Regions from separate parts of the Actinocorallia herbida genome, predicted to be linked through region 1. Evidence: riboswitches for the same ligand, from Rfam matches in the RefSeq annotation. Region 1 holds a riboswitch; each other region holds the start of a gene.
The links. A riboswitch is a leader RNA that binds a small molecule or an ion and turns the genes downstream of it on or off. The one in region 1 is predicted to bind S-adenosylmethionine.

Region 2: it holds a riboswitch for S-adenosylmethionine, as region 1 does, so the genes downstream of both, thrC (threonine synthase) here and EDD29_RS11340 (helix-turn-helix domain-containing protein) in region 1, are expected to answer to the same signal.
Region 3: it holds a riboswitch for S-adenosylmethionine, as region 1 does, so the genes downstream of both, EDD29_RS42440 (aminotransferase class V-fold PLP-dependent enzyme) here and EDD29_RS11340 (helix-turn-helix domain-containing protein) in region 1, are expected to answer to the same signal.

The regions. Positions count from the first base shown of each region.
Region 1 is NZ_RJKE01000001.1:2,414,720-2,420,374, reverse strand. It holds gene EDD29_RS11345 (type I polyketide synthase) at 1-3,407, opposite strand, end outside; gene EDD29_RS11340 (helix-turn-helix domain-containing protein) at 3,512-4,756, opposite strand; SAM riboswitch class IV at 4,767-4,872, opposite strand; gene EDD29_RS11335 (hypothetical protein) at 5,184-5,531, opposite strand; gene EDD29_RS11330 (glutathione S-transferase C-terminal domain-containing protein) at 5,621-5,655, opposite strand, start outside.
Region 2 is NZ_RJKE01000001.1:8,620,092-8,625,746, reverse strand. It holds gene EDD29_RS39075 (serine/threonine-protein kinase) at 97-1,866, opposite strand; gene EDD29_RS39070 (RNA polymerase sigma factor) at 1,919-2,470, shown strand; gene EDD29_RS39065 (alpha,alpha-trehalose-phosphate synthase (UDP-forming)) at 2,530-3,954, opposite strand; SAM riboswitch class I at 4,139-4,277, shown strand; gene thrC (threonine synthase) at 4,294-5,523, shown strand; gene EDD29_RS39055 (MoaD/ThiS family protein) at 5,532-5,655, shown strand, end outside.
Region 3 is NZ_RJKE01000001.1:9,298,349-9,304,003, reverse strand. It holds gene EDD29_RS42450 (metallophosphoesterase family protein) at 1-405, shown strand, start outside; gene EDD29_RS42445 (PP2C family protein-serine/threonine phosphatase) at 425-1,597, opposite strand; gene EDD29_RS42440 (aminotransferase class V-fold PLP-dependent enzyme) at 1,814-3,007, opposite strand; SAM riboswitch class IV at 3,054-3,166, opposite strand; gene EDD29_RS42435 (PIG-L family deacetylase) at 3,212-4,024, opposite strand; gene EDD29_RS42430 (hypothetical protein) at 4,114-4,497, shown strand; gene EDD29_RS42425 (hypothetical protein) at 4,523-5,248, opposite strand; gene EDD29_RS42420 (PucR family transcriptional regulator) at 5,258-5,655, opposite strand, start outside.

The sequences.
Region 1 (5,655 bases):
GGCCCGACGAGGCCGAGCGTGTAGGCGAGCCGCCCGGACGCGACGCTGGAGGCGCTGCCGGTGAGCGCGTGCCCGTCGAAGCCGCGCGGGGTCTCGTGCAGGCGGGTGCCGTACTCCTGCGCCATCGCGCCGACGAACACCCCCGTGCGGCTGCCGCGCAGCGACGTCGGGTCGATCCCGGCCCGTTCGAACAGCTCCCAGCCGGTCTCCAGCAGCAGCCGCTGCTGCGGGTCCATCACCGCGGCCTCGCGCGGGGAGATCCCGAAGAACGCGGCGTCGAAGCGGTCGGCGTCGTAGAGGAAGCCGCCGTTCCTGGCGTAGGTGGTGCCGGGGCGGAACTCGCTCTGCGGCGCGTAGAGCGCGTCGAGGTCCCAGCCGCGGTTGCCGGGGAACGCGCCGATCGCGTCGCGGCCATCGCGCAGCAGCGCCCACAGCTTCTCGGGGGTGTCCGCGCCGCCGGGCCAGCGGCCGCCCGCCGCGACGATCGCGATCGGGTCCTCCGACGCGCCCGCGGCCTCCTCGTCGGCCGTGTCCGCGCCGGTGAGCAGGGCGGCGACGGCCCGGGGCGTCGGATGGTCGAAGACGAGGGTGCTCGGCAGGGAGACCCCGGTGGTCTCGGCGAGCCTGTCGCGGAGTTCCACGGCGCCGGCCGAGTCGAAGCCGAGGTCGCGGAAGGCCGCGTCGGGGTCGATCGCGTCGGGACCGTCGTAGCCGAGGACGACGGCCGCGCCGGAGAGCACGACCCGCAACGCGTCATCGAAGGCGAGTTCCGCGACGCCCTCCGCGATCGCGGACTCCGTCACGGGCTCCTCGACGGGCGTCGCCACCGGAAGCCCGGCGGACTCCCCGGGCAGCGGCGCACCGGCGACCCAATAGGACTTTCGCTGGAAGGGGTACGTAGGCAGGTCGGCGAGGTCGCCGCCCCACTCCTGTGGCCAGTGCACGGGCGCGCCCGAAGTCTGCGCCCTGCCCAGCGAGAGCAGGAACTGCCGCAGCCCCGGACGGTCGCGGTGCAGGGTGCCGAACGCCAGGCCGCCCGTCGGCCCGAGGATGTCCCCGGTCGCCGCGGTCAGCAGAGGGTGCGGGCTCGCCTCGACGAACAGGCCGTGCCCGTCCGACACCGCGGCCCTCACCGTACGCTCGAACACGACGGTCTCGCGGAGGTTCCGGTACCAGTAGGCGGCGTCCAGCCCTGCGGTGTCGAAGAGCCCGCCCGTCAGCGTCGAATAGAACAGCGCCTCGGACGGGTGCGCCTCGATCCCCGAGAGCTCGGTGATGAGACGGTCGCGCACCGGCTCGACGAGGGCCGAGTGGGAGGCGTAGTCCACAGGCAGGCGCCGCACTCTGACGCCGTCCGCGCGCAGGCCCTCCAGGAGGCGCTCCAGGGCGGTCACTTCTCCGGCGACCACCGTGGCGGTAGGGCCGTTCACGACGGCGACGTCCAGGGCGTCGCCGAGGAGCGGTGCCAGGCGGTCCGCGGGGAGTTCGACGGCGGCCATCCCGCCCGTCCCGGAGATCTCCGCGAGGGCCCGGCTGCGCAGCGCCACGACCTTGGCCGCGTCCGCCAGGGACAGCGCGCCCGCGACGTGCGCGGCGGCGATCTCGCCCTGCGAGTGCCCGACGACCGCGTCCGGCTCGATCCCGTGCGCCCGCCACAGCGCGGCGAGCGCGACCATCACCGCGAACAGCGCGGGCTGCACCACGTCGACCCGCTCCAGCGCGGCCGGGTCGGCGAGCGCCGCGCGCAGGTCCCAGTCGGTGTGCGGGGCGAGCGCCGCGCCCGCCGCGTCGAGCGCGTCCGCGAAGGCGGGCGACTCCTCGGCGAGCGCGAGGCCCATGCCGGTCCACTGCGCACCCTGCCCGGGGAAGACGAAGACGGTCCTGCCCCGGTCACGGGCGGTGCCGCGCACGACCTGGGCGGCCTGGCCGCCCTCGGCGAGCGCGCGCAGCCCGGCGCGCAGCTCGGCCCGGTCGCCCGCGATGACGGCCCGGTGCGGAAGGTGCGCCCGGGTCTCGGCGAGCGACCTGCCGACGGTCGCGGCGGGCAGCTCCCCGACCGCGCCGGCCAGCCGGGCGGCGTGCGCGGCGAGGCCCGCCGCGTCCTTGCCCGTCACCAGCCACGAGACGACCGGGGCGCCCGTGTCCGCCGAGGAGGCGGCGGACACGGGCGGCCCGGCCAGCACCAGATGGCAGTTGGTCCCGCCCATGCCGAACGAGCTGACCCCGGCGACCCGGTGCGCCGCGTCGGCGTCGGCGTCGGCGGTCTCCGGCCAGGGGCCGGTCTCGGTCTGCACCTCGAGCCCCAGCGCGTCGAGTGGAATCGCGGGGTTCGGCGAGACATGGTGAAGGGTGGCCGGAATCGTCCCGTGCCTAAGGCCGAGCACCACCTTGAGCAGTCCGGCGATGCCCGCGGCGCCCTCCAGGTGGCCGATGTTCGTCTTCACCGACCCGACCCGCAGCGGCGCCTTCCGTCCGGCGCCCAGGGCCGCGCCGAGCGCGGCGGCCTCGATCGGGTCGCCGACCGGGGTCCCGGTCCCGTGCAGCTCCACATACTGGACGTCGTCCCGGGACAGGCCCGCGTCGGCGAGGGCGCGGCGCACCACGTCCTCCTGGGCGGCGGCGCTCGGCACGGTCAGCCCGTCGGTCGCGCCGTCGTTGCCCGCCGCCGCGCCGAGGATCACCGCGTGGACGCGATCGCCGTCGGCCACCGCGTCGGCGAGGCGCTTCAGCACCACGACCCCGCCGCCCTCGCCGCGCACGTAGCCGTTGGCGCGCGCGTCGAACACCTTGCACCTGCCGTCGGGCGACAGTCCGCCGAACCGGGCGGAGGAGAGGTCGGAGTCGGGCGCGAGGATCAGGTTGACACCGCCCGCCAGCGCGACCTCCGTCTCTCCCCGGCGCAGGCTCTCCACCGCCAGCTGCACCGCGACGAGCCCGGACGCCTGCGCGGCGTCGACGGTCAGGCTCGGCCCGCGCAGCCCGAGGGCGTGCGAGATCCGGTTGGCCAGCAGCGCCCGGTTCAGCCCGGGAAGGGTGTGCCGGGTGACGGCGGCTTCGCCGGCGCGCTGGACCACCGCGGCGTAGTCGCCGTGCGTCGCGGCGGCGAAGACGCCGACGGCCCGCCCGGCGAGCGTGCCGGGCGGGACGCGGGCCTCCTCGAGCGCCTCCCAAGCGAGCTCGAGGAGGAGCCGCTGCTGCGGGTCCGCGGCGACCGCCTCGCGCGGGGAGATCCCGAAGAAGGCGGGGTCGAACAGGTCGGTGCCCTCCAGGTATCCGCCGGGGACGCCCGACCGCGCCGACACCGCGTCGGTGCCCGCCGCGAGCAGCCGCCAGAAGGCGGCCGGATCGGGTGCCCCGGGCAGTCGGCACGAAAGTCCGACGACGGCTATGGGAAAGGCTGCTGCCATGCTGTCCCCCCGGGGAAGACCGATCTCTTACTTGATCGATTCTGTCCACCGGGGGATACCGCCACCAGATCCGCGAACCCCTAGCGCCCCCTATCGCCAAGGGGTCACAGGAATGCGGCGAGTTGGCTCCTGCGGCGCACGCCGAGCTTGCGGTAAATGCGGGTCAGATGCTGTTCCACGGTGCTCACCGTGATGTACAGCCGGGTCGAGATCTGCCGGTTCGACAGCCCGCGGGCGGCGAGTTCGGCGACCTTGGCCTCGGCCTCGCTGAGCACCGTCCTGGCCGGCTCGGCGGGTCGCAGATCGGCCTTGGCACGTTCCGCCTCCCGTAGGTCACCCGCCTCGTGGAGCACGTCGTGCGCCTGCTCCAGCAGGATCTGCCGCTGCTCAGGGGCGCCCGCGAGGGCGAGCAGGCGCAGTGCGGCGCCGCGCGTCCGGGTGGGCGCGGCGCCGACGAGCGCGAGCTGCTCCCGGGCGAGGGACGCCGCCTCGGCACGCTCGCCGAGCGCGAGCGCGGCGTGCCCCGCGCCGATCCGCCAGGCCGCGAGACCCGGCAGGTCGATGCCCCACCGCCGCATTCTCCGGCCGCATTCCAGATGGTCGGCGCGCGCGTCCGCCGCATTTCCCGACGCCGCGTGGAATTGGCCGCGCGCCGCGAGATAATGCAGCCCCGCGGGTGTTTCCCACATCGCCTCGGGAACGGGCACCGCGAGATATCTGATGACGTCCTCCGTCATGCCCAGGGTCGTCTTGGCGGCGATCATCGTGGCGAACGGGATGCCGATCGCGACGCCCCAGTCGCCCCACGGAATGTGCAGCAGCGCGGTCCGGACGCACGCCGCCGCCTCGGCGGCGTCGCCCAGCCGGAGCGCGGTCTCGCCGCGGATCGCCGCGAACAGCCCGAGCCACACCGGGTCGCAGTGCGCGGTGGTCTGCTCCAGCAGCGGACGGCACCAGCGCGCCGCGAGGTCCGCCCGGTCGGCGTAGACCAGCGCGGCGAGCGCCCCGCCCAAGGACGTCAACGCGTCGGTGCTCATCGGGCAGCTGCCGAGCACCGCCTCGGCCTCGCGCACCGCCGGGCCCGCCGCACGGGTCGCCAGCAGGTCGCGCAGCACATCGAATCCGGTCGCCCGGCCCGGTTCGGACCGTGCCACCGGCGGCCCGATCCTCTCCGGGTACCATACCGACGCCCAGTCCCTGACTCTGCCGTCCGGGTCACGGCCGCCGTCCGCCAGGCGCGCCAGCGCCTTCTCCGCCTCGTCCGGCCGCCCCGCCCAGACGAGGTCCCGCACCGTCTCTTCGCCGACCTTGTCCACGGCCGTCTCCACGACCGCACTCACCACGCCCACGATTCGTCCTCACCGTTGCTTGTGACGCGAACGCCACCTGGCCTTCACCCGGGGCACCCCGCATCAGTGAGGGTTGCCGGCCAGCGAGCCGGGGCTTGACGCTGGCACTCCTTGCCGACACCCACATAATACAGACTAATTAAGTAGGAAATACATGAATTTGGTCACGATCCACCGACCCAGGCCGGACCCCGATCGCCCTTCCGGCGTCTCGAGGTGTACGCGAACACCCGCCCGAGGCGGCCCTGCGCTCCTCAAGCGGGTGTTGGCGGTGCCGCGTGCCGGCCGGTCCCGAGCGGATCCGGCGCCGTCCGCCGAGAGGCCGCCCGGGCGCGGGCGGCCGAGTGGGCGAGGCGCTGCCGGAGAGAGCGGTGCGCGGAAACCTGTTCGCCGCGCGAGGGTTCGTGAGAACCCTCGGCGGCGGGGGTCAGGGGGCGGTGCAGCGGAAGGAGGTGGGCTTGACCTCCAGGGTCGAGGTGCCCGAGGGGGTGATCTCGGCGAGGCGGCCCATGGCGTTCTCGTACTTGTAGAGGGTGCAGGTGGTGCCGGCGGGTTCGGTGCGGGCGGAGGCGAGCTTGCTGGTGTAGGGGGCGGGGACCTGGTAGGCGGTGCCGGTGTCGACGCCGTAGCGGTCGCAGGTCTTGTAGTCGGGTTCCTGGCAGAAGGTGATGGCGACGACCACGGACGGGGCGGGGGGCTGCGGGGTGGCGGAGGCGGGGGCGGTGGTGAGGGCCGCGAGGGCGGCGGCCGTGGTCAGGACGGGTCGGATGCGCATCGAGTCCCTTCCGGTGGCTACGTAGAGCACATAAGACGCTACGTGCCGCCACCGAGTGGAGTCAATGCGGGTGACCTGCGGGAACGGGGTCAGCCGGCGAGGGGCATGAGGGACGGGTCCGTCG
Region 2 (5,655 bases), 6.2 Mb from region 1:
CGGCGCGGAGTCCTCCCCGGGGAGGGGGAACGAGGGCATGAAGAAGGCCGCCCGTCGCAGGTGACGGGCGGCCCGGTACGTCGGGGTCCGAGTGGGCTAGGGGGCCTGGAGCTTCAACGTCCGCAGGATCTGGTCGCTGATGTCGGGGCCCGCGGCCTGCTTGATCCGGACCCAGGCGCCGAAGGTCTTGTCCTCCTTCACCACGCCGACCTCGGTGATCGACGGGACACCGGTCTTGCACTGCGTCCACGGGGTGATCGTCGCGCCGAGATCGCCGATCTTGAGCGAGCGGGCCTCGCCCTTGACGCAGCCGCCGTCTTCGGGCGCCGTGTGGTCGGACTCTCCCTTGGGGGGCAGCGTCAGCGCCGTGGTGAGGCCGACGAAGACGCCGGGGGACTTGGCGTCGGCGGGCCGGAAGTCGTCCTTGTTCGTGGTCGCGCGCAGCACCGGCCGATCGGCGGCGTCGTCCACCCCGGCGTTGGCCGAGGGGTTCCAGATGGACTCCCCGGTGTCCTGCGTCCACTCGGCCGGCACGCTCACCTGGATCTTCCGGCTCGGGTCGGCCAGCGGGACGAGCGCGACCGTCGGGGTCGGCTTCGGCTCGGGTTCGCCGCCGCCGAGCCGGAACAGCACGGTGGCGACCGCGCCGAGCACCAGCACGCCCGCGGTGATCACCGCGGGGAGCAGCAGCCGCTGCCGGGGCGGACGGGGCGCGGAGGCCGCGGCCGGGGGGACGGGCGCGGCGGGCCGCCCGGGGGTGAAGCCGCCGTGCGGAGGGGGCGGCGGGCCCTGCGGGTGCTGCCTGCCGAAGGGGGTGTCGCCGAAAGGGGTGTCGCGCGGGGGCTGGGGCCGCCGGTCGAGCATCGGATCGTGGTCGAGGACCGTCGCGTCGTCGCCCTCGGGGTACCGGACGGCCTGGGTCTCGGCGTCGGAAGGGGCCTCGGGCCGGTACCGCGGCTGCCCGGACGGTTCCTGCGGGGGCTGAGGGCTGCCGTAAGGCTCGAAACTCGGCAGGTCGGGGGAAGTGCGCGCGGCGGGCGGCACGGGGCGCGGCGCGGCCGACAGGGGCGCCTCGCCGCGGCGCAGCGCCGCGATCGCCTTCGCGTACGCGTCGGCGGTCGGCCAGCGCAGCTCGCGGTCGGCCTCCAGCGCCTTGAGCACCACGGCGTCGATCTCGGGCGTGACCGCCGGGTTGTGCGCGCTCGGCGGCACCTTGACCGGCGCCGGGCCCGGCGCCCTTCCGGCCAGCAGGTGGTAGCTCAGAGCGCCCACACCGTAGACGTCCGCCCGCACGTCGAGGCCGCCGCCGAAGCGGGCCTGCTCGGGCGACATGTAGCCGGGGGTGCCGACCGGGAGCGTGAACGCCCCCGACGCGTGCGCCAGCGCCTTCGCCAGACCGAGGTCGGCGATGAGCAGGCGCTCGCCCTGCCCGTCCTTGGTCGTCTGGAAGAGGATGTTCGACGGCTTCAGGTCGCGGTGGATGACGCCCAGTTCGTTGATCACCTCGACGCCGTGGGAGATGTCCTCGATGTAGGCCAGGGCGGTGCTGACCGGAAGTGGACCGCCCTGCTTCATCCGGTCCGACAGCGATCCGCGGTCGGCGAAGGACATGACGAAGTACGGGCGGCCGTCAGGCAGCTCGCCGAACTCGTGCACCCGGACGAGCCGCTCGGAGTCGGCCCGCCGCAGGATACGGGCCTCTTCCAGGAAGCGGTTGCGCACGTCCAGATCGTCAAGGAGAGCCCCGGACAGGACCTTGATGGCGACCTGGTCGTTCAGGTCGTCGTCCAGGCCGAGCCAGACGGAGGCGAACGCCCCCTGTCCGAGGACTCGATCGATTCGGTAACGGCCGACGGCTGAAGGCATGGACACCCCGATATCATGCCCTTTGAGCGGTCATGAAGGGGAGCGGAAGCGGATGGCGTTCAACGAACGAACCGAAGAGCTGGCCTTGAAGGCCGCCCAGGGAGACCAGGGTGCGCTCAACGATCTCCTCGGTCTAATCCAAAGCGATGTCCTGCGGCATACGGGCAGATTCCTCCCGTGCAGGCAGGACGCGGAAGAGGCGTGCCAGGACGCGCTGCTCCAGGTGGCGCGCAACATCCACAGGTTCGAGGGCCGCTCGCGGTTCTCCACCTGGCTGCATGTGGTCGTGGCCAACTCCGCCAGGTCGACCTACCGGTCGCTCAAGCGCCGCTCGGTCGAGCAGGCGGGCGAGCTTCCGTCACAGCGGCCGGACCCGCGGCGCACCAGCGTCATCGCCGGATCCCGGGTGGACATCCTGGAGGCGATGGAGGAGCTGGAGGCCAAGAAGCCCGACCTCATCCAGGCCCTGGTGCTGCGGGACGTCTCCCAGTTGGAGTACAGCGAGATCGCGGCGCAGCTCAACCTGCCCCTCGGCACCGTGAAGTCCCGTATCCACGAGGCCCGCAAGCAGGTCCGCGCCACCCTGGGCGAGTCTTACTCCTGACAAGGCCGGCAGACGCCTAGGGGCCGCCCGTACGCGGGCGGCCCCTAGGCGTTCTTTCTTCAGTCCAGGGCGGCGAGCTGTTCCGCGAACCAGCGGCCGGGAGGCAGGGCGGTCGCGGCGTCGGCGAGGCGCTTGGTGCGGTTGCGGCGGTCGTCGCCGCTCAGCAGGAGGGCCTGGTTGAGGGTCTCGGCGGTCTGCGAGACGTCGAACGGGTTGACCACCAGCGCGTCGTCGGAGAGCTCCGCCGCGGCGCCGGCCTCGCGGGACAGGACCAGCGCGCAGCCCTTCTCCGATAGGACGGGACCCTCCTTGGCGACGAGGTTCATGCCGTCGCGGATCGGGTTCACCACGAGCACGTCGGCGAGCTGGTAGGCCGCCAGCGACCTTGCGTAGTCGTCCTTCACCTGGAGGATCAGCGGGGTCCAGTCTTCGGTGCCGAACTCGTCGTTGATCTCGGCGGCCAGCCGCTCGACCGCCGCGGTGTAGGCGCGGTACTCCGGCAGATCCGTCCGCGACGGGTAGGCGAACGCCAGGTGGACGACCCGGCCGCGCCACTCGGGATGGTTGAGGAGCAGCTCCCAGTAGGCGGCGAGGCCCCTGACGATGTTCTTCGACAGCTCGGTGCGGTCGATCCGCAGGATGAGCTGCCGGTCGCCGACCTGTTCGCGCAGGCCCGCGATCCGCTCGGCCACGTCGGCCTGCCCGGCCCGCTCGCGCAGCTCGGGACCGTCCACGCCCAGGGCGTGGACGCCGACGCGGGTCGTCCGCCCCCGGTACGTCACGGTGCCGGCGACGGGGTCGATCCGCGCGCCGAGGATCTCGTCGCAGCAGGCGAGGAACGCCTCGGCCCAGCGCTCGCACAGGAAGCCGAGATGGTCGGCGCCGAGCATGCCCTCCAGGATGGCGATGCCGATGTCGTCCGGCAGCAGCCGGAAGTAGGCGGGCGGCGCCCAGGGGGTGTGCGAGAAGTGCGCGATCCGAAGGTCGGGCCGGGCCTCGCGGAGCATCCCCGGCACCAGAGACAGGTGGTAGTCCTGCACGACGACCTTCGCGCCCGGCTCCGCGTCCTGCCCCAGCGCCCCGGCGAAGGCGGCGTTGTAGGCGGAGTAGGCCTGCCAGTCGCGCCGGAAGGTGGCGTCGAAGTGCGGGGCGGTCGGGGTCGCGTAGAGAAGGTGGTGGACGAACCACAGGGTGGAGTTGGCGATGGAGTTGTAGGCCCGGTGGAAGGTCTGCTCGGGGATGTCGAGCATCCTCACCGCCCCCGTGTCGTGGCCCGCCTTGTCGAGGCGTCCTTCGGGGTCCTGCCGGGCCGCCGTGCGGTCGGCGTCCGAGAGCGCCGCGCACACCCAGAGGAGATCGGTTCCGGCGGCGACCGAGGCGAGCCCGGAGACGAGGCCGCCCCCTCCCCGGCGCATGGTCAGGGTGCCGTCCTCGGCGCGGCCGAAGGAGACGGGACCGCGGTTGCTGGCGACGAGTACCTGCATGCACGAAGTGTCGCACGGCACATCGGGGCGGCCCCGGTCAAGGTCGGCCCTGACCTGCCCGGCAGTGGCGCAACTCACACTCGGGCACGGTCCAACCAGGTGGCCGCCCCGGCCGTGCGGCCGATCGGACACCTGAGGTAAAGTCGGGACACAACTTCATACACGCCCGTCGTTTTCTGACGGGCGCTCATCCAGAGGGGTGGAGGGACCGGCCCTGCGAAGCCCCGGCAACCCTTCCGGCGATCCGCGCTGACCTTGCGCGCGCTCCCGGAACAGGTGCCAACTCCGGCCTGCGACCAGATCGGCGCAGGTAAAGATGAGGGAGAGGCCTCGCACATCATGCCCAACCTGGGTAACGCCACCGCGCTCACCTGCCGCGAATGCGGCAACTCCGTCGAACTCGGCCCGTACTACGCCTGTGCCGAGTGTTTCGGCCCGCTCGAGGTCTCCTACGACGTCAAGGGCGTGACGCGGGAGTCCATCGAAGCGGGACCCCACAACATCTGGCGTTACAAGGACCTGCTGCCGGTCCCCCCGAACGTCGCCGAGATCCCCAACCTCGAGCCCGGCTTCACCCGTCTGGTGAAGGCCGACCAGCTCGCTTCCGCGCTCGGCCTGAGCGCGCTGTGGGTCAAGGACGACAGCGGCAACCCCACCCACTCCTTCAAGGACCGCGTGGTCGGCGTGGCCCTGGCCGCCGCCCGCGAACTCGGCTTCAAGGTGCTGGCCTGCCCGTCCACCGGCAACCTGGCCAACGCCGTCGCCGCCGCGGCGGCCCGCGCGGGCATCCGCAGCGCGGTCTTCGTGCCGTCGGACCTGGAGCAGCAGAAGATCATCACCACCGCCGTGTACGACGGCACGTTCGTGACCGTGGACGGCAACTACGACGACGTCAACCGTCTGGCCTCGGAACTGGCCGGCGAGCAGGAAGACTGGGCGTTCGTCAACGTCAACGTCCGGCCGTACTACGCCGAGGGCTCCAAGACCCTCGGCTACGAGATCGCCGAGCAGCTCGGCTGGCGGCTGCCCGACCAGATCGTCGTCCCGATCGCGTCCGGCTCCCAGCTGACGAAGATCGACAAGGCCTTCCAGGAGCTGATCAAGCTCGGCCTCGTCGAGGACCGGCCCTACAAGGTCTACGGCGCCCAGGCCGAGGGGTGCAGCCCGGTGTCCGCCGCGTACAAGGCGGGCCAGGACGTCATCCGCCCGGTCAAGCCGAACACCATCGCCAAGTCCCTGGCGATCGGCAACCCGGCCGACGGCCCCTACGTCCTCGACGCGGTCCGCCGCACCGGTGGCGCGATCGAGGACGTCACCGACACCGAGGTCGTCGACGCGATCCGGCTGCTGGCCAGGACCGAGGGCATCTTCGCCGAGACCGCGGGCGGCGTGACCGTCGGCGTGCTGAAGAAGCTCATCGACAGCGGGCAGCTCGACCCGTCGCTGGAGACGGTCATCATCAACTCGGGCGAAGGCCTGAAGACCCTGGACGCGGTGGCCCCGGTCGCCAAGCCGTCCGCCAACATCGCGCCCTCGATCGAGGCGTTCCGCGCTACCGGATTGGTCTGAATCTAGATATGAGTGTTTCCGTCCGCATTCCCACGATCCTCCGCACCTACACGGGCGGCGAGGCCGAGGTCAAGGCGACCGGGGAGACCCTCCGCGAGGTCATCGCCGACCTCGAGGCGAACTACACGGGCA
Region 3 (5,655 bases), 6.9 Mb from region 1:
CTCGCATACGCGTACGAGACGGGCATCGTGTGCGTCGACGAGAACCTGCTGCACCCGGATCCGTACCCGAGCCGCGAGGCCTGGTGCGCGGCTCGGGTGGCGCTCACCGAGCGGCGGCTCGCGGCGTGCGACCCGGAAGTGCCGCTGGTCCTGGTGAACCACTGGCCGCTGGTGCGCAACCCCACCGAGGTGCTCTGGTATCCGGAGTTCGCGCAGTGGTGCGGAACGACGGCGACGGCCGACTGGCATCGCAGGTTCAACGTCAAGACGATGATCTACGGTCATCTGCACATCCCGCGCGAGACCCGGTACGACGGCGTCAGGTTCGAGGAGGTGTCGCTGGGCTATCCCCGCGAATGGCAGAAGCGGGCGAAGGCCCCCGAACTGCCCCGCGTGGTGCTGTGATCGGAAGCGCTCAGCACCGTCAGGGGAGGATTTCGGCGATGAGGGCGGTGGCGTTGTCGCGGCCGCCCAGGTTCTCGGCGCGGGCCACGAGTGCGGCGGCGAGGCCGGGGGCCGAGGGGTGGGCGGAGGCGAGTGCGGCGAGGTCGTCGCCGAACCAGGTGTCCGACGGCACGGCGGCGCCGTCGCTGAGCAGGACGAGGAGGTCACCGGGGACGGTCTGCACCGACGTGGTGAAAGGTTCGTCGGCGTAGCCGCCGAGGTGCCTTGTCAGCAGCGATCCGCCCCACTGGGCGGCCGGGTCGGTACGGATCTCCTCGGCGAGGACGGTCTGGTCGGGGGTGAGCCGGAAGGCGATCCGCGCGCCGTCGGGGAGCCTCCGGACCAGCCAGGCGGGACTGTCGCCGACGAGGGCGAGGTCCACTTCTCCCGAGGGGGCCACGGAGGCGCCCAGGAAGGTGGAGGCGCCCTTCGTCAGCGCGTTCACCGCGGTGTCGGCGACCGCGACGCCCGCGGTGAGGCCCTGGTGGTCGTCCCGGCAGAAGTAGGCGCGGACCGCCTCGACCGCGGCCCGGGCCGCCCGCGCGCCCGAACCGTCGCCTTCGCCGGTGACGCCGTCGCAGACGACGAGGAGGACCGCGCCGTGGATGTCGCGGACGACGGCGAAGGCGTCCTCGTTGTCCATCTCGGGGTCGCCCTTGGCCTTGCGCGAGCCGACCGCAGTCTCGGCCGCGGGGCGCACGCGCACCTCGCCGTCTTCGCCTTCGGTCCGGACCGCGGCGAGGACCGCGCGCGGGTCGGCGCCGACGAGCAGGGCGCGGACGATCGCGTCGAGCCCGTGCGGGAACTCCCCGGCGTGCAGGTCGAGCAGGGCGAACACGTCGCCGAGGTCACGGGGCGGCCGGCCCGCCGCGACCCGCACGAGGCCGTGGACGATCGCCCAGACGTCGCGCGCCCGCGCGCCCGGAGTGTCCGGCAGAGGCGGTTCGCCGGAGCCGAGCGGGGGCACTTCGAGCACCTGCCACCCGTAGGTCGCGTGCCAGCGCAGCGCCCCCGGCCACAGGCAGCCGGGCCCCATCCGGGTGAGGCTGTCGGCCAGCAGGTCCCAGAGGCCCGCGAGCTCCTCCATGAGCATCCCGGCGGGCAGCCCTTCCCGGTCTCCGAGTACCGGATAGGGCTCTTCCGCCCATTCCACACTGATCCGCCCCAGCAACTCCCACCCCCATCGGCCCCACCATCGTGACCGTCCGCAGTCCGCCCGACAACCCCGACACGACCTGCTCCCCCAACGAACCGAGACCCGCCGAGCCGACCAGGCGCGGGACGGGCCACGGGGTCGGACGGCGAGGAGCGTGAGGTCGGACGGCGAGAGGGGTGGGGGCGGACGGCGAGGGGGCCAGGCGGGAAGCGGTCAGGCGGGGAGGGTCGAGAGCGCGGTGAGGAGGCGGTCCACGTGCTCGTCGGTGGTGCCCAGGCCGAGGCTGGCGCGGAGGGCGGTGGTCTCGGGGGAGGAGGTGAGGGTGGCGACGAGGGGGTGGGCGCAGAACTTGCCGTCGCGGACGCCGATGCCGTGGACGTCGGAGAGGTATTCGGCGACGGAGCGGGCGCTGTGGCCGTCGACGGTGAAGGAGACGATGCCCACGCGGGGGTGGCCGGGGCCCCAGAGGGAGAGTTCGCGGACGCCGGGCAGAGCGGCGAGGCCGTCGCGGAGCCGGGCGAGCAGGCGCTCCTCCTCGGCGACGATGCCGTGCCAGTCGGTGAGGGCGCGGCAGGCCGCGGCGATGGCGATCGCGCCGAGCACGTTGGGGGTGCCCGCCTCGTGCCGCTGCTCGGGGTCGGCGGCCCAGGCGACGGCGCCTTCGGCGGTGACACTGCGGGTGGCGCCGCCGCCGCGCAGGTACGGGTCGGCGGCGCGCAGCCAGTCGGCGCGGCCCGCGAGGACGCCTGCGCCGAACGGCGCGTACAGCTTGTGGCCGGACAGGGCCACGTAGTCGTACGGGGCGGCGTCGAACGGACGGTGCGGGGCGAGCTGGGCGGCGTCGATCGCGATGCGGGCGCCGCAGCGGTGGGCGACGTCGGCGAGCTCGCGGATCGGCCACAGCTCCCCGGTGACGTTCGACGCGGCGGTGACGACGAGCAGGCGCGGCCCCTCCGGGCAGGCGCGCAGCGCGTTCTCGGCGGCGGTGAGCGCCTCGGCCGGGCTCGCGGGGATCGGCAGCCGGACGGCGCGGCGCCACGGCAGCTGGGTGGCGTGGTGCTCGGAGGTGAACACCACGACCGACGTGCCCTGCGGCACGGCGCGGGCGAGGAGGTTGAACGCGTCGGTGGTGTTGCGGGTGAAGATCACCGACTGCGGCCCACCGAGGAACTCCCGGACGGTCTCGCGGGCGTCCTCGTAGGCGCGGGTCGTCACCTGGGAGGCGTAGCCCGCGCCCCGGTGGACGCTGCTGTAGTAGGGCAGGGCCTGCGCCACGGCGTCGGCCACCGCCTGGAGACAGGGCGCGGAGGCGGCGTAGTCGAAGTTGGCGTAGCCGGTGAACCCGTCGCGGACGGGGACGGGGGCGTCAAGGCCGACGACGGCGGGAAGTGACGTGAGAACGGTCATGGGGGCCTCCCGGGCTCCTCATGGATTCCGGGAACGCCGTCCGGGGAATCCGCGCTTGCCCGGCGCCTTTGCGTCGGGCCTGGTCGTCACCCGGACCACCCCGCCGCGGAGGAGGGTTGGCGGCCAGCAAGCCGGGGCTTGACGCTGGCACTCATGACCTGGCCCGAAATATAGCAGGACGTCCCCGACCTCCCGCAACCCCCCTCAGGTGAGGCCGGCGAAGAGGTCCTCGGTGTCGGCGGTGGTCTCGCCGCGGATGCGGGAGAAGGCCTCGTGGCCGAGGAACATCAGCTGGGCCTCCTTGGGCAGGGTGAACAGGAAGGAGCCGTCGCTCTGGCTGGCGTGCGCCTGGAGGGCCTCGGCCTTGCGCTCGAAGTACTCGGTGACGTCCACCACAGTGGTGACGAGCTCGTCGGGGGTGCCGAACTCCGGCTCGGCGCCCTCTTCCAGCTCGGGCCAGTCCAGGCCCCACTCCTGCTCGCGGGCCATCCGGCCCATCTCGGCCATGGCCGAGCGGGGCATGGCGGTGGCGTACAGCCGCTCGGGGATGCCGCTGCGCTCGGCGGCGGCGACGGCGACGCGGTGTGCCTGGATGTGGTCGGGGTGGCCGTAGTTGCCGTTCGCGTCGTAGGTGACGACGACCTGCGGGCGATAGTGCTCCATGAGGGCGACGAGCTTGTCGGTGGCGGCGTCGAGGTCGGCGGCGGCGAACGAGCCGGGGGCGGTGTTGGCCGCCCAGCCCACCATGCCGGAGTCCGCGTAGCCGAGGAGTTCGACGTGTTCGATGCCGAGGATCTCGGCGGAGCGGGCGAGTTCCTTCAGCCGGGTCTCGCGGACCCCGGCCGGGTCGTGGCCTTCCTCGCCGGGCTTGACCCCGCCCGGTCCGTCGCCTTGCTCCCCGTTCGTGCAGGTGACCAGGACGGTCCGGATACCGAGGGCGGCGGCGCGGGCGAAGACTCCCCCGGTGCCGATCACCTCGTCGTCGGGGTGGGCGTGCACGGCCATCAGCGTCAACATGCGCTCCAGCCTATGTCGCCCCGGTACTCATCCGCAGTTGAGTATCCGCACCCTGGGCGGGCCGGACGGGAGTGGCAAGACTGGGTGACATGCAGCAGATCTCCCGTAATGCCGCCCCCTTTCTCCTGCTCGCCCTCGCCGCCGCCGCCAACTGGGCGGCCTGGCTCGGCTGGGACCAGCGGTACGACACCGCGCCTGACGGCTCGGTGTCCGGCCCGTACCAGGCCTGGCAGGTCGCCGGGCTCGTCGTGGTCCTCGCCGCGCTCCTGATCGGCGGCGCCGTGCGCTTCGGCGCGCTCGCCGCGTTCGGCCCGACCCTGGGCATGTTCGCCGCCGTCGTCTACGACTGGTCCGACGACGACAGCGGCCTGTGGGCCGTCGGCGCGTCCATGGTGGTGCTCGGCATGTTCTTCGCGACCCTGCTCGTCGTCGCGCTCGCCGGGAACGCCCGCAGGATGACGGCCGCGAACTAGGCGGCCGGCCGCCCTAGGCTCGGCCTCACGTGACGTCGAGGGCCTTCCATGCCGTCGAGCGCTTCTGCCACTGGGTTCCACCGGGGAACCGCGCGGACACCGAGCCGTCGGCCGAGGCCTTGAACGTGAACGTGTAGGCGCCCTTGGCGTTGGTCTTGGCCGTCCCCAACCGGACGGCCTTTCCGCCCTTGGGCCGGAACCAGATCTGGACGGTCGCTCCCTTCAACCCGGAGAAGCCGCCCTTGAGGGTGAGTCCCTTGACCGTCCCCTTCGCCTTCGCCTTCGCCCCCTTGACGGCCCGGGCGGGGGACGTCGAAGACAGCTTCGCCGCACGCCTGACGGTGATGGCGCCGGCCTTCCGGTGGATGACGAAGTCGTAGTACGCGTTCCCCGAAGTGCCGTCGGTGGCGCCGACCTCAAGGGTGTACTTGCCTCCCCAGTCGGCCTTGTCGAGGACGGCGGTGCCCTTGTAGATGCCGTCTCCGGCGGTCCCCGAGGCACGCTTCAGATCACTGACGAGAGCGAAGCCCTTGCCATTGGGGAGCCGGAGCGTCGCGTCGACGTCGGTGATCCGCGTCCCGGTGACGCGGACCCGGATCGGCACCTTCGCCTTGCCGTCCGCGGTGATGACGGGACTGCCGGTGGCCTTCGCGGAGCGGACCTTGAGGGGTCCGGCGGCGTGGGCGGGGGTGACGATGGCGACGGCCGGGAGAAGGACCGTCAGGACGAGGGGGGCGACGACGGTGCGCATGCGCGGAGTCTAGGACTTATCCCCTTGGAACTCATCAATCCAGACATGCAACAGCAGCATCATCTCCAGCCGGGTCCGCGGGTCCTCCAGGTCGGCGCCGAACAGCTCCTGGAGCCGCGCCAGCCGGTACCTGACGGTCTGCGGATGGACTTTCAGCACGGCCGCCGCCTCCGTGGCGTTGAAGCCGTTCTTCATGCACTCCAGCAGCGTCTCCGCGAGTCTCGGCGCCTGCCTCGACCCGGCCCGGCTCAGCGGCGCGAGGCGGCGTGCGGCGATGCGGGAGACGAGGCCGCCGCCTTCGCGCAGCAGCAGCCGGGGCAGGTGGTCCTCGGCCTTCGCGACGAACCCGGCGCGGCGCGTCGGCTGTCCGGAAACGGTCCCGGCGAGCACGAGGTCGAGGGTGCGGC